DNA from 3 places in the Kitasatospora sp. P5_F3 genome. Region 1 is predicted to be linked to each of the others. Evidence: riboswitches for the same ligand, from Rfam matches in the RefSeq annotation. Region 1 holds a riboswitch; each other region holds the start of a gene.
What was found. A riboswitch is a leader RNA that binds a small molecule or an ion and turns the genes downstream of it on or off. The one in region 1 is predicted to bind cyclic di-AMP.
Positions count from the first base shown of each region.

Region 1 (3,231 bases):
CGGCGTTCTGCAGACCCTGGAGCATCGCGGGCCGGATGGTCTCGGCGATCCGCTGGGTCGCGGTGGGCTGCTCGGTCATGGCTGGTCCTCGCGGTCGAGCTGTTGAGTAGGTAACTCCGCGACATGACCGACGAAGCGAAGGCGCACATCACCCGTAAGGATAATCGCCGCGCGCAGGCCGGGATGCGTCAGACGCGACCGGCGAAGTCCGGCGCCCAGTTGGCGATGGACTCGGTCTTCACGCCCGCGCGCGGGTTGGCGGCCTCGACGTACTTGCCGTCGCCGATGTAGAGGGCGACGTGGTAGACGCCGGAGTTGCTGCCGTTGTTCGACCAGAAGAGCAGGTCGCCGGCCTGGAGGTTGTCCAGCGAGACCCGGGTGGCCGCGTCCGCCTGGTCGTTGGCGATCCGCGGCAGGGAGATCCCGGCCTGGCGGAAGGCCGCCTGAGTCAGACCCGAGCAGTCCCAGCCGCCGTTGCTGCTGCCGCCGTAGACGTACGCCTGGCCGAGCTTGGACATCGCGAAGTTGATCGCGGCGGCCTTGCTGCCGGTCGCCGCCACCGCGGTGGTGGCGGTGGAGCCGGACGCGGCCTTGCTGCTCTTGGTGGTCCTGGTGCCGGTGCCGGCCGAGGACGAAGTCGGCGCCGGGGCGGTCGACTTCGGCGCGCTGGTGACCACGGTGGTGGTGCCGCCGAGCGCCAGCTGCTGACCCGGGTAGATCATGTCCGGGCCCTCGGACAGGACCGACTTGTTGAGCTCGTAGAGCTTCTCCCAGCCGCCCTCGACGTTCTGGTTCTGCGCGATGGTGGAGAGCCAGTCACCGGCGACCACCGTGTAGGACTTGGCCGCGGTGGTCGTGGTGGTGGTCTGCTGCTCGGCCGCCTTCGGCGCCGGGGCGGCGGCCTTGGGGGTGCTGGCCTTCGCGGAGGAGTCGGTGCTCGCCGAGGTGTCGACCTGGGGGGCGCTGCCGCCCTTGGTCAGACCGGCCTTGACGGAGCAGACCGGCCAGGCGCCGGGGCCCTGGGAGGCGAGCACCTTCTCGGCGACGGCTATCTGCTGGCCCTTGCTGGCCTGGTTGGCCTGGGCGGCGTACTGCTTGCCACCGAACTCGGCCCAGGTGCTGGAGGTGAACTGGAGGCCGCCGTAGAAGCCGTTCCCGGTGTTGATGCTCCAGTCGCCGGTGGCCTCGCACTGGGCGACCTTGTCCCAGGTGGAGACGGTGGCGGCGGAGGCGGAGCCGGCCGTGAGGCACGGGACCGAGAGGCCGATGCCGACCACGCCGGTCGCGGCGATCAGACGGCGGGTGCGCTTGGACGCGCTGCTGGACAGCATGAAGATGCGTTCCTCTCCCACGCCTGCGAGGTGAGCTGTCGGATTCGGGCTGGAGTTGCCCGGCCGTGCGTGAGCACGGCTTCACCCCAAGCCTGAAATCGGTCAAATCAGACCAAATCCAGGCGACTTACCTGTGGTTCCCCCGCCCCTGCCATGGTGCATTGCGGTGCTGCCTGTTCATCCGATGGCAGGACTCGGCGTTCCGGATGAACTGGGTCCGTGTGGCCACGAACAGGGGAGCACGTTAGACAGACTTAAGTTCAAACCGCAAACCTCTGTGATGTGGATCATGGTTTCTTCAGGGAACCTTCATGGATCGGAAGCCTTCGTTCCAGTGATGGATTTCGATCGGATCTGATCAAACCCCTTGGTGTTCAAGGGACTTGCCTATGCTTCAGGCGAGGCGGCCGCAGGCGCGGCCCGGGGGAGAGGTGCGCGGCACCATGCGGCACGCGAAGAGGCCCGAACCGGCCCCGGAAGGTAACGGTTCGGCAAAGGCCGGGCGCAGGAAGGTACTCGGCTGGATCGCGGCCGGCACGGTGGCCGCCGCGATCGGCGTGGAGGAGCTGGTCCGGCGCACCGGGGACGCTCCTGACGTCGCCTCGGCTCCACCGCCACCGCCGACTCCCGAGACCTCGCACGTACACGGTGAGCCGGTGCCGTCCGCCTCGCCCGAGCCCTCGCCGTCGCCCTCCCCGGAGCCGCCTCCCCCGGCCAGGCCGTGGTCGGACCCGGCCGGTTGGGGCGGGGCCGTGCCGGGCCCGGCCGCCGCCGTCCGGGTCAGCGACCACGTGGTGTTGGACGGCGATGCGGCAGTTGGTTCGTTGGTGGTCGAAGCGTCAGGTTCGCTGACCTTCGCGGCCGACCGCTCGGTGGTGCTCAGCTCGGCGGGCAACGTCGAGGTGAAGGGCAGTCTGACGCTGGCGCCGGCCGACACCGCCCTGCACACCCTGCGGTTCCCCGCCGTCGACGAACGGCGCTTCCAGGGCGGCGGCATGACCCTGCTGCCGAGCGACACCGGCCTCTGGGTCACCGGGGCGGGCTACCTCCGGCTGGACGGCGCCGCCCGGACGGCCTGGGTGCGGGCCGCCGGGGCGCTCAAGCCCGGCGACACCAGCATTACGCTCGCCACCGCACCGACCGGCTGGCGCCCCGGCGACGAGCTCGCCGTGACCCCGACCGGAGCCCCCGACGCCGACGGCTTCTCGGAGCGCTACGACCTGCGGACCATCGCCGCGATCAACGGCAGCACGGTCACCCTGGACGGCCCGCTGAAGTACCCGCACCCACGGGTGGCGACCGGAGGGGGCGTCACCGTCGGGGCAGAAGTGCTGAATTTAACCCGTAATGTCCGAATTGAGGGAAGTGAGAAGGGCCGCGCCCACGTCCACCTCACCAGCTCACGCAAGTCCGACGTCCGGCACGCCGCCCTGCGCTGGCTCGGACCGCGCGCCCCCGGCAAGGACCAGTGGAACGGCAAGGCGGTCACCGAGCCGGTGCTCGGCCGGTACGGGCTGCACTTCCACATGCTCGGCGACACCAGCCGGGGCACCGTGGTCGAGGGGGTGGTGGTCCGGGACACCGGCAGCCACGCGTTCGTCCCGCACGCCAGCCACGGCATCACCTTCCGCAGCTGCATCAGCCACCAGACCTGGGAGGACGCCTACTGGTGGGACGGGCCGCTGGACACCCGGACCCCGCAGGGCCCGTCCGACGACATCACGTACGACTCCTGCGTCGCCTCCCGGACGCTCTTCGACCCCAACCCGCGCGGCTACCGGCTGACCGGCTTCAGTCTCGGCGCGGGCACCGGCGGAGTGGCCAGGGACTGCGTGGCGGTCGGCGTGCAGGGCGCGAACGGTGCCTCCGGCTACCACTGGCCGGAGACCAGCGAGGGGGT
Region 1 is NZ_JBFUMY010000047.1:22,897-26,127, forward strand. It holds gene ACXJMZ_RS25065 (hypothetical protein) at 1-79, opposite strand, end outside; gene ACXJMZ_RS25070 (transglycosylase family protein) at 189-1,352, opposite strand; cyclic di-AMP (ydaO/yuaA leader) riboswitch at 1,337-1,510, opposite strand; gene ACXJMZ_RS25075 (hypothetical protein) at 1,775-3,231, shown strand, end outside.

Region 2 (3,231 bases), on a different contig from region 1:
CCTTCGGCGTCAAGCCCGCCGAGAGCCAGGCCGCCTTCCAGGCCCTGGACACCGACGGCAGCGGCGCACTGAGCGTGACCGAGCTGCTGGCCGCGATGCGCGAGTACTACACCGGCCGCTCCGCCGACGCCCCGGGCAACCAGCTGTACGGCCCGCTGATCTGACCCCCCTGGGCCGGGCCGCCCCCGCCCGGGCGGCTCGGCCAATTCTGTTGACAACTCCCCTTCGCTGCCCGACAGTTCGATCACCACAGTGGGGCCGGGGCGGGGGTGCTGACGGTGGATCACGCGGGCGACTACGACTACCCGACCGACGTGGACGGGCGCGGCGTCACCGAGCTGGTGGTGCACGGCTGGGGCAGCTCGGGGCCGGCCGAGGTGCTGAACGATCCCGAGGTGCGACAGGTGGCGGGCGACGCCGCCCCCCAATTGCCGGTCGGTCTGGGTCCGGGCGCTGCTCCATCGAGACCATCCCGACGACCTCTTTCGGTTCTCCCCGGAGTGCCGACCGGCCCGGGCGGGGGCGCGGGGTTAGCTTCCTGGGCATGCCCCAGATCGAGTTGCCGACCGGCCGCCGAGCTGCCTCGGCGGTCGCGGCCGCACTGCTGACCCTGCCGTTCTCCGGGGTGGCCGCGGCCGCCCCACCGGTGGTGGAACAGGTACGGCTGACCGCCCCTCCGATGACCGCCGGGCTGGCCAGGTCCGCCTCCCTGACGGTCCGTTCGCGGGTCTGTGTGCCGGCCCGGCGGGTCGGCGTGGCGGTCCGCAGCGCGAGCGGGGCCAACCTGGATTTCCCCGGCGGTGCGCGCAACGTCCGGATCTGCTCCGGCGGCCTGACGGTCACCACCGAGGCCAGAGCGTTGCCGGCCGGAAGCTACCGGGTGTTCGGGTTCTGGCAGGACCCCGGAGGCGGCTGGCACAACCTGCCCGAGCAGACCCTGACGGTCGCCGCCTCGGGTGAGCCCACCTGGTCGGACGGCTTCGACGGGGTGACCGTCCCGCTCGGCAGCTGGGACGGCTGCGTCGGCGCCCCCGTCGTCCGGGACCGGCACTGCACCGGGCTGCCCGCCGCCCTGGACGCCAACTGGTGGGCCTATCCCCAGGGTTGGGCGGACACCAGCGGCCTCGGCAGCTACAGCCCGGCCCGCACGCTCTCGGTCGCGGACGGCCGGATGACGATCCGGCTCAGCCGCGACGACACCGGCACCTGGGTGGCGGCACCGACGCCCAAGCTGCCCGGCGCCTCCCCGGCCGGCGGCGTCAGGTACGGCCGCTTCGAGATCACCTGGCGGGCCGACCACGCGGCCGGCTTCAAGCTCGCCTGGCTGCTCTGGCCCGACTCCGAGCTCTGGTCCAGGGACGGCGAGATCGACTTCCCCGAGGGCGACCTGAACGGGAACGTCTCGGCCTTCATGCACCGCAGGGGCAGCACCTCCGACACCGACCAGGACGGCTACCCGACCGACGTCCCGATGGCCGGCGCCTGGCACACCACCGTGATCGACTGGCAGCCGGACTCGCTCTCCTTCTACCTGGACGGCACCCTGCTCGGCACCTCCACCACCGGGGTTCCCGACACCCCCATGCACTGGGTGCTCCAGTCCGAGACCTCCGCCACCGGCCCGGCCGGCGGCACCACGGCCGAGATCACCGTCGACGCCGTGCGGTACTGGAAGGCCGGCTGACCGGTGTGAGGCACGCAACAGCGGCTCCTGCTGTCGGATTCCTGTCAGGTACTGTGCACGAGTTGCCCGCCGGTCGTTGCGGGCCCCGCCGCCGGGACGCCTAATCCTGTCCGCCCGGCTGCGGTGTCGTTCGAGCTCCGAATCGGACAGGAGCGGGGGACCCAGGTAAGTCGCCGTGCCCTCGTGGCACGGCTCGGGGTGAAGCCGCTTTCCGTACCGGCGGCCGGGCTACCCACGGCCCGAACCCGACAGCTCACCTCGCAGGCGTCGTGGAGGGAACCTCTCGATGCTTTCCCGAAATGCCCGGATAGGCGCGGTCGCCACCGTCGGACTGATCGCCATACCCATGATCGTCAACGCCGAGGTCGCCAGCAGCGCGCCGCGCTCGACCCAGCAGACCAAGAACCACTGGCGCTGGCAGCCCAGCCCTACGCCGACCCCGGCCCCGACACCGACGGTCGCCCCGAGCCCGACCGCCACCGCGACACCGACGCCGACGCCGACCGCCACCGCGACGCCGACCCCCACGGCCACCCCCACGGCCGCCCCGACCGTCGCACCGACGCCGACACCGACACCGACGCCCACCGCGACGCCGACCACGGGCCCGGCTCCCACCTGGTCCGAGGACTTCACCGGCCAGTCCGTCCCGCTCGGCAGCTGGACCGGCTGCAGCTCCAGCGGCGCGATCCAGAACAGCCACTGCACCGGCCTGCCGAGCGCGGTCGACAGCAAGTGGTGGGCCTACCCGAGCGGCTGGCAGGACACCAGCAGGAACGGCGCGTACGACCCGGCCAAGACTCTCTCGATCGCCAACGGCGCACTGAACATGCACCTCAACCGGGACAGCGCGGGCACCCACGTGGCCGCGCCGGTGCCCAAGCTCCCCGGCGCGGTGGGCCCGGGCGGCGGCGTGCTGTACGGGAAGTTCGAGGTGACCTGGAAGACCACCTCGGCGGCCGGCTTCAAGACCGCCTGGCTGCTCTGGCCGGACTCCGAGACCTGGCCCCGGGACGGCGAGATCGACTTCCCCGAGGGCGACCTGAACGGGAACGTCTCGGCCTTCATGCACCGCCAGGGCGGCACCTCCGGCGGCGACCAGGACGCCTACTCGACCAACGTCCCGATGGCCGGCGGCTGGCACACCTCCACCATCGACTGGCAGCCCGGCAGCCTGACCTTCTCCCTGGACGGCAAGGTGATCGGCCACTCCACCAGCCGGGTGCCGAACACCCCGATGCACTGGGTCCTGCAGTCCGAGACCGCCCTGGACGGCACCCAGCCGGCCCAGGGTGCGAGCGCGGACATCAGCATCGACTCGCTCCGCTACTGGAAGACCACCGCCTGACCCCCGATCAGGAGAGCTCCGGGTCAGGGTGCACCGGTACCCGGTTCGCACCCACGAGCAGGTCCATCACCCGCTCATGGGTGTCACCGACCCGATCGGTCACCCTGACCCGGATCCAGACGCTCTCCACCACCGCCATCGCCTCGGCGGTGAACCAGCCCAGCATCGCCCTTCCCTGGGCGGGCAGCGGCCGCCCCGC
Region 2 is NZ_JBFUMY010000001.1:219,392-222,622, forward strand. It holds gene ACXJMZ_RS00895 (EF-hand domain-containing protein) at 1-164, shown strand, start outside; gene ACXJMZ_RS00900 (glycoside hydrolase family 16 protein) at 545-1,684, shown strand; cyclic di-AMP (ydaO/yuaA leader) riboswitch at 1,810-1,966, shown strand; gene ACXJMZ_RS00905 (glycoside hydrolase family 16 protein) at 1,971-3,032, shown strand; gene ACXJMZ_RS00910 (hypothetical protein) at 3,040-3,231, opposite strand, start outside.
Region 2: it holds a riboswitch for cyclic di-AMP, as region 1 does, so the genes downstream of both, ACXJMZ_RS00905 (glycoside hydrolase family 16 protein) here and ACXJMZ_RS25070 (transglycosylase family protein) in region 1, are expected to answer to the same signal.

Region 3 (3,231 bases), on a different contig from region 1:
TCACGACGGTGGCGCCGGTGTAGGAGTTGCCGACCAGGGCGGCCCGCTCGATGCCCAGGTGGTCGAGCAGGGCGAGGGTGTCCTCGGCGATCGCGGCGGGTGAGTAGTCGGTCCAGGCGATCGAGGACTCGCCGAAGCCGCGCACGTCCAGGGTGATCACCCGGTGGCCGGCGGCGGTGAGCAGCGGGCGCAGGTGCCGGTACACCGTGCGGGAGTCGAGCATGCCGGGGAGCAGGACGACCGGGAGGCCGGTCTCGGTGGCGGTGTCGTCGTAGGCCAGTCGGCCGCCGGGGACATCCAGGTACTGGGTGGTGAGGTTCTTCGTCATAGCCATAAAGCTAAGGCTAATAGCCATAGCCGTCAAGAGGGAGGCGTTGGGATAGCGTGCGGGTGATCGCACCGCACCGAACCTGAGGGGTCGTCATGCCGTTCATCAACGTCAAGCAGCTGGCCGGTCGGACCGTGGAGCAGCGGGCCGAGATCGCCCGCGAGCTCACCGAGACGTACGTCCGGATCACCGGGGTGAGCCCGGCGGCGGTCACCGTGGTGATCGAGGAGATCCCGCTGGAGAACTGGGCGGCGGGCGGGGAGACCTACGCCGCCAAGCGGGCGAACGGCTGACCGGGGGCGGAGATGGGGGCGGGCTGACCGCCGCTCAGATCCCCTCCACCCGGAACGGGTCGTGCTCGGCGAGCAGCTTCTCCAGCCTGGCCTGGTCGACCCGGCTGGAGATCTCGCCGACTTCCTGGCGGTCGCGGATCACCTTGGCGAGCGTGAACGCCGCGGTGATCTCGTAGAGCAGGCCGACCGCCAGGAAGCCGCGCATCCAGGGGTTGACCGGCAGGTAGGCGATCCCGATCACCAGGGCCGAGCTGGCCAGGGCGAAGGACAGGACCGCCTGCAGGTAGTAGGCGTTGGTGGTCCGCGGCTGCATCGAAGGGCTCATGTCCTGAGGGTCTCCAACTCCCTTGTCGCGCACCTGAGTACGGATACTCAACCTCCGGTAGCGCACCGTCACCGAGTGAAAGAGCAAAAGCCGCATTCCGGTCACGGGTCGTCAGAAGAGATGGACTGCACCTCTCTAGCCGCTTGGAATCACGGGCTCCTAGGATTAACGTTTGATAACGCAGCGCGGTCGGCAACGCCGTACCAGAACGGCACCGTGCGCCGTCGCCTAATCCTCAGGACCCGCCGTCACCGGTGGGTCCGGGAGCCGGGGAACCACCGTTCCTTGGGGTGAATCGGCCGGGCCCCAAACCCGGTCGTAGGAGACCTTCCTGCTCCGAACCCGTCAGCTAACCCGGTAGGCGAGAAGGAAGGAAAGGAGCGCGCCTCCGTGGCGTCGACGCACTCCCAGGCACACCCTCGTACCGACTCCGGCAACCAGCTGCTGCTGGACCACCCGGATGCCGCCAGGCACCGGATGCCCCGTCAGCCCCGCTCCGGCGGCCCGCTGATCGGCGTCACCGCGATGACCGCCGCCCTCGGCGCGACCGCCTTCGCTGCCGCCACCCCGGCCGCCGCGGCCCCGCAGCCGCCCGCCGTGGCAGCCGCCGACTCCGCCGACCAGGCCGGGCAGCAGCACCTGCTCTCCGCCGACCCCGGTCTCGCCCTCGCCGCCCGGATCCAGCTCCAGGCCGACGGGCAGCGCACCGCCGCCGACGAGTCCGCCCGGCTGGCCGCCGCCCAGGAGGCGGAGGCCAAGCGGGCCGCCCAGGAGGCCGAGGCCAATCGCGCCGAGCAGCGCAGCGCGTTCGCGGCGCCGACCACCAACTACGAGCTGACCGCCCACTACGGCCAGTCCGGCTCGTACTGGTCGCACCTGCACACCGGCCTGGACTTCGCGGCCGCCACCGGCACCCCGGTCACCGCGGTCGGGGCGGGCACCGTCACCTCGGCCGGCTGGTCCGGGGCGTACGGCTACCGGGTGATCGAGACCCTGACCGACGGCACCGAGATCTGGTACTGCCACCTGTCCTCGATCGCCACCGCCTCGGGCGAGGTCGCCCCCGGCACCGTGCTCGGCAAGGTCGGGGCCACCGGCAACGTCACCGGACCGCACCTGCACCTCGAGGTCCGCCCGGACGGCGCCGCCCCGGTCGACCCGCTGGACTGGCTGCGCGAGCGCGGCATCAACCCCTGACACACCGTCGGAACGGGCCCGCCGACGGTGGGCCCGTTCCGGTCAGTCGGTCGCTTCGGCTTCCCCGGATCGCTCCGCCTGCTCGGCGAGGTACGCCTCGATCTCCTCGGTGCCAGGCTCCGGGGCCAGGTCCGGGTACTCGTGCACCAGCAGGGCGGGCAGCCCCGGGACGGTCCACTCACCCAGCAGCCCGAGCGCCTCCTCGACCACCGCGGCCTCGAAGCCGTCGAAGTCGCCGGAGAGCTCGTCCGGCATCGGCAGGCCGAGCGCGTTCAGCCCGGCCAGGTTGCGGTAGCTGCGCTGCATCAGCCGGTTCTCCAGCAGCAGCCGGGCGCCGTCGGTGGCCATCCCGATCGAGATCAGCCTGGTCCGGCCCCAGCCGCCGTCGGCGTCGATCTCGTCCAGCTCGGTCAGCGCGCCGAACGCCTCGGCCCGCTGCTCCGCCGTCAGCTCGCGGAAGCCGTCCAGCCAGGCCCGGACCGCCGCCAGGTCGGAGGTGTCCACCCCGGCCGCCCGGAGCAGCAGCGTGTACAGCCGGGGCCAGGTGACCAGGTGCGGCTGCCGGAGCAGCCCGCAGAGCAGCTCGCCCTGCCACTCCACCTCGGCGTGCAGCCGCTCGTGCCGCTTGGCGTTCAGCCGCTTGGCGGCCCGCTGATGGTCGATCAGCAGCCCCACCGCCCGCCCGTACGCGCCCGGGTCGGAGGCCGGCTGCACGTACATGTAGATCCGCTCGTACAGCAGCTGCTCCACCACCGGCGAGCTCAGCTCCGGGTAGCCGTCGTGCATCCGGCCGTCGCCCAGCTCCAGCAGGGCCAGCACCGTTCGGACCGCCTCCACCGGGACGGGGTCGAGACCCTGGTCGGCCGCCCACCTGAGCAGGTCGTCGGCACGGGTACGCGGGCTGAGCCGGAGGTCGTCGTCGTTCACCCCCGTACGGTATCCGGTGCCCGGGCCGGGGGCCGTTCGCCCCGGACAGGGGTGGGGTTCTCCCTACCCCCGGTCCGCCGGTGGACCTCATGTCGCCGGGGGCGCCGATCGGGCACCTTTGAGGGGTGGGCAGCGAGCAGGACAACGAGACCGAGGAGCCG
Region 3 is NZ_JBFUMY010000029.1:24,691-27,921, reverse strand. It holds gene ACXJMZ_RS18350 (alpha/beta fold hydrolase) at 1-334, opposite strand, end outside; gene ACXJMZ_RS18345 (tautomerase family protein) at 424-621, shown strand; gene ACXJMZ_RS18340 (YiaA/YiaB family inner membrane protein) at 656-946, opposite strand; cyclic di-AMP (ydaO/yuaA leader) riboswitch at 1,162-1,325, shown strand; gene ACXJMZ_RS18335 (M23 family metallopeptidase) at 1,337-2,143, shown strand; gene ACXJMZ_RS18330 (hypothetical protein) at 2,186-3,070, opposite strand; gene ACXJMZ_RS18325 (sensor domain-containing protein) at 3,196-3,231, shown strand, end outside.
Region 3: it holds a riboswitch for cyclic di-AMP, as region 1 does, so the genes downstream of both, ACXJMZ_RS18335 (M23 family metallopeptidase) here and ACXJMZ_RS25070 (transglycosylase family protein) in region 1, are expected to answer to the same signal.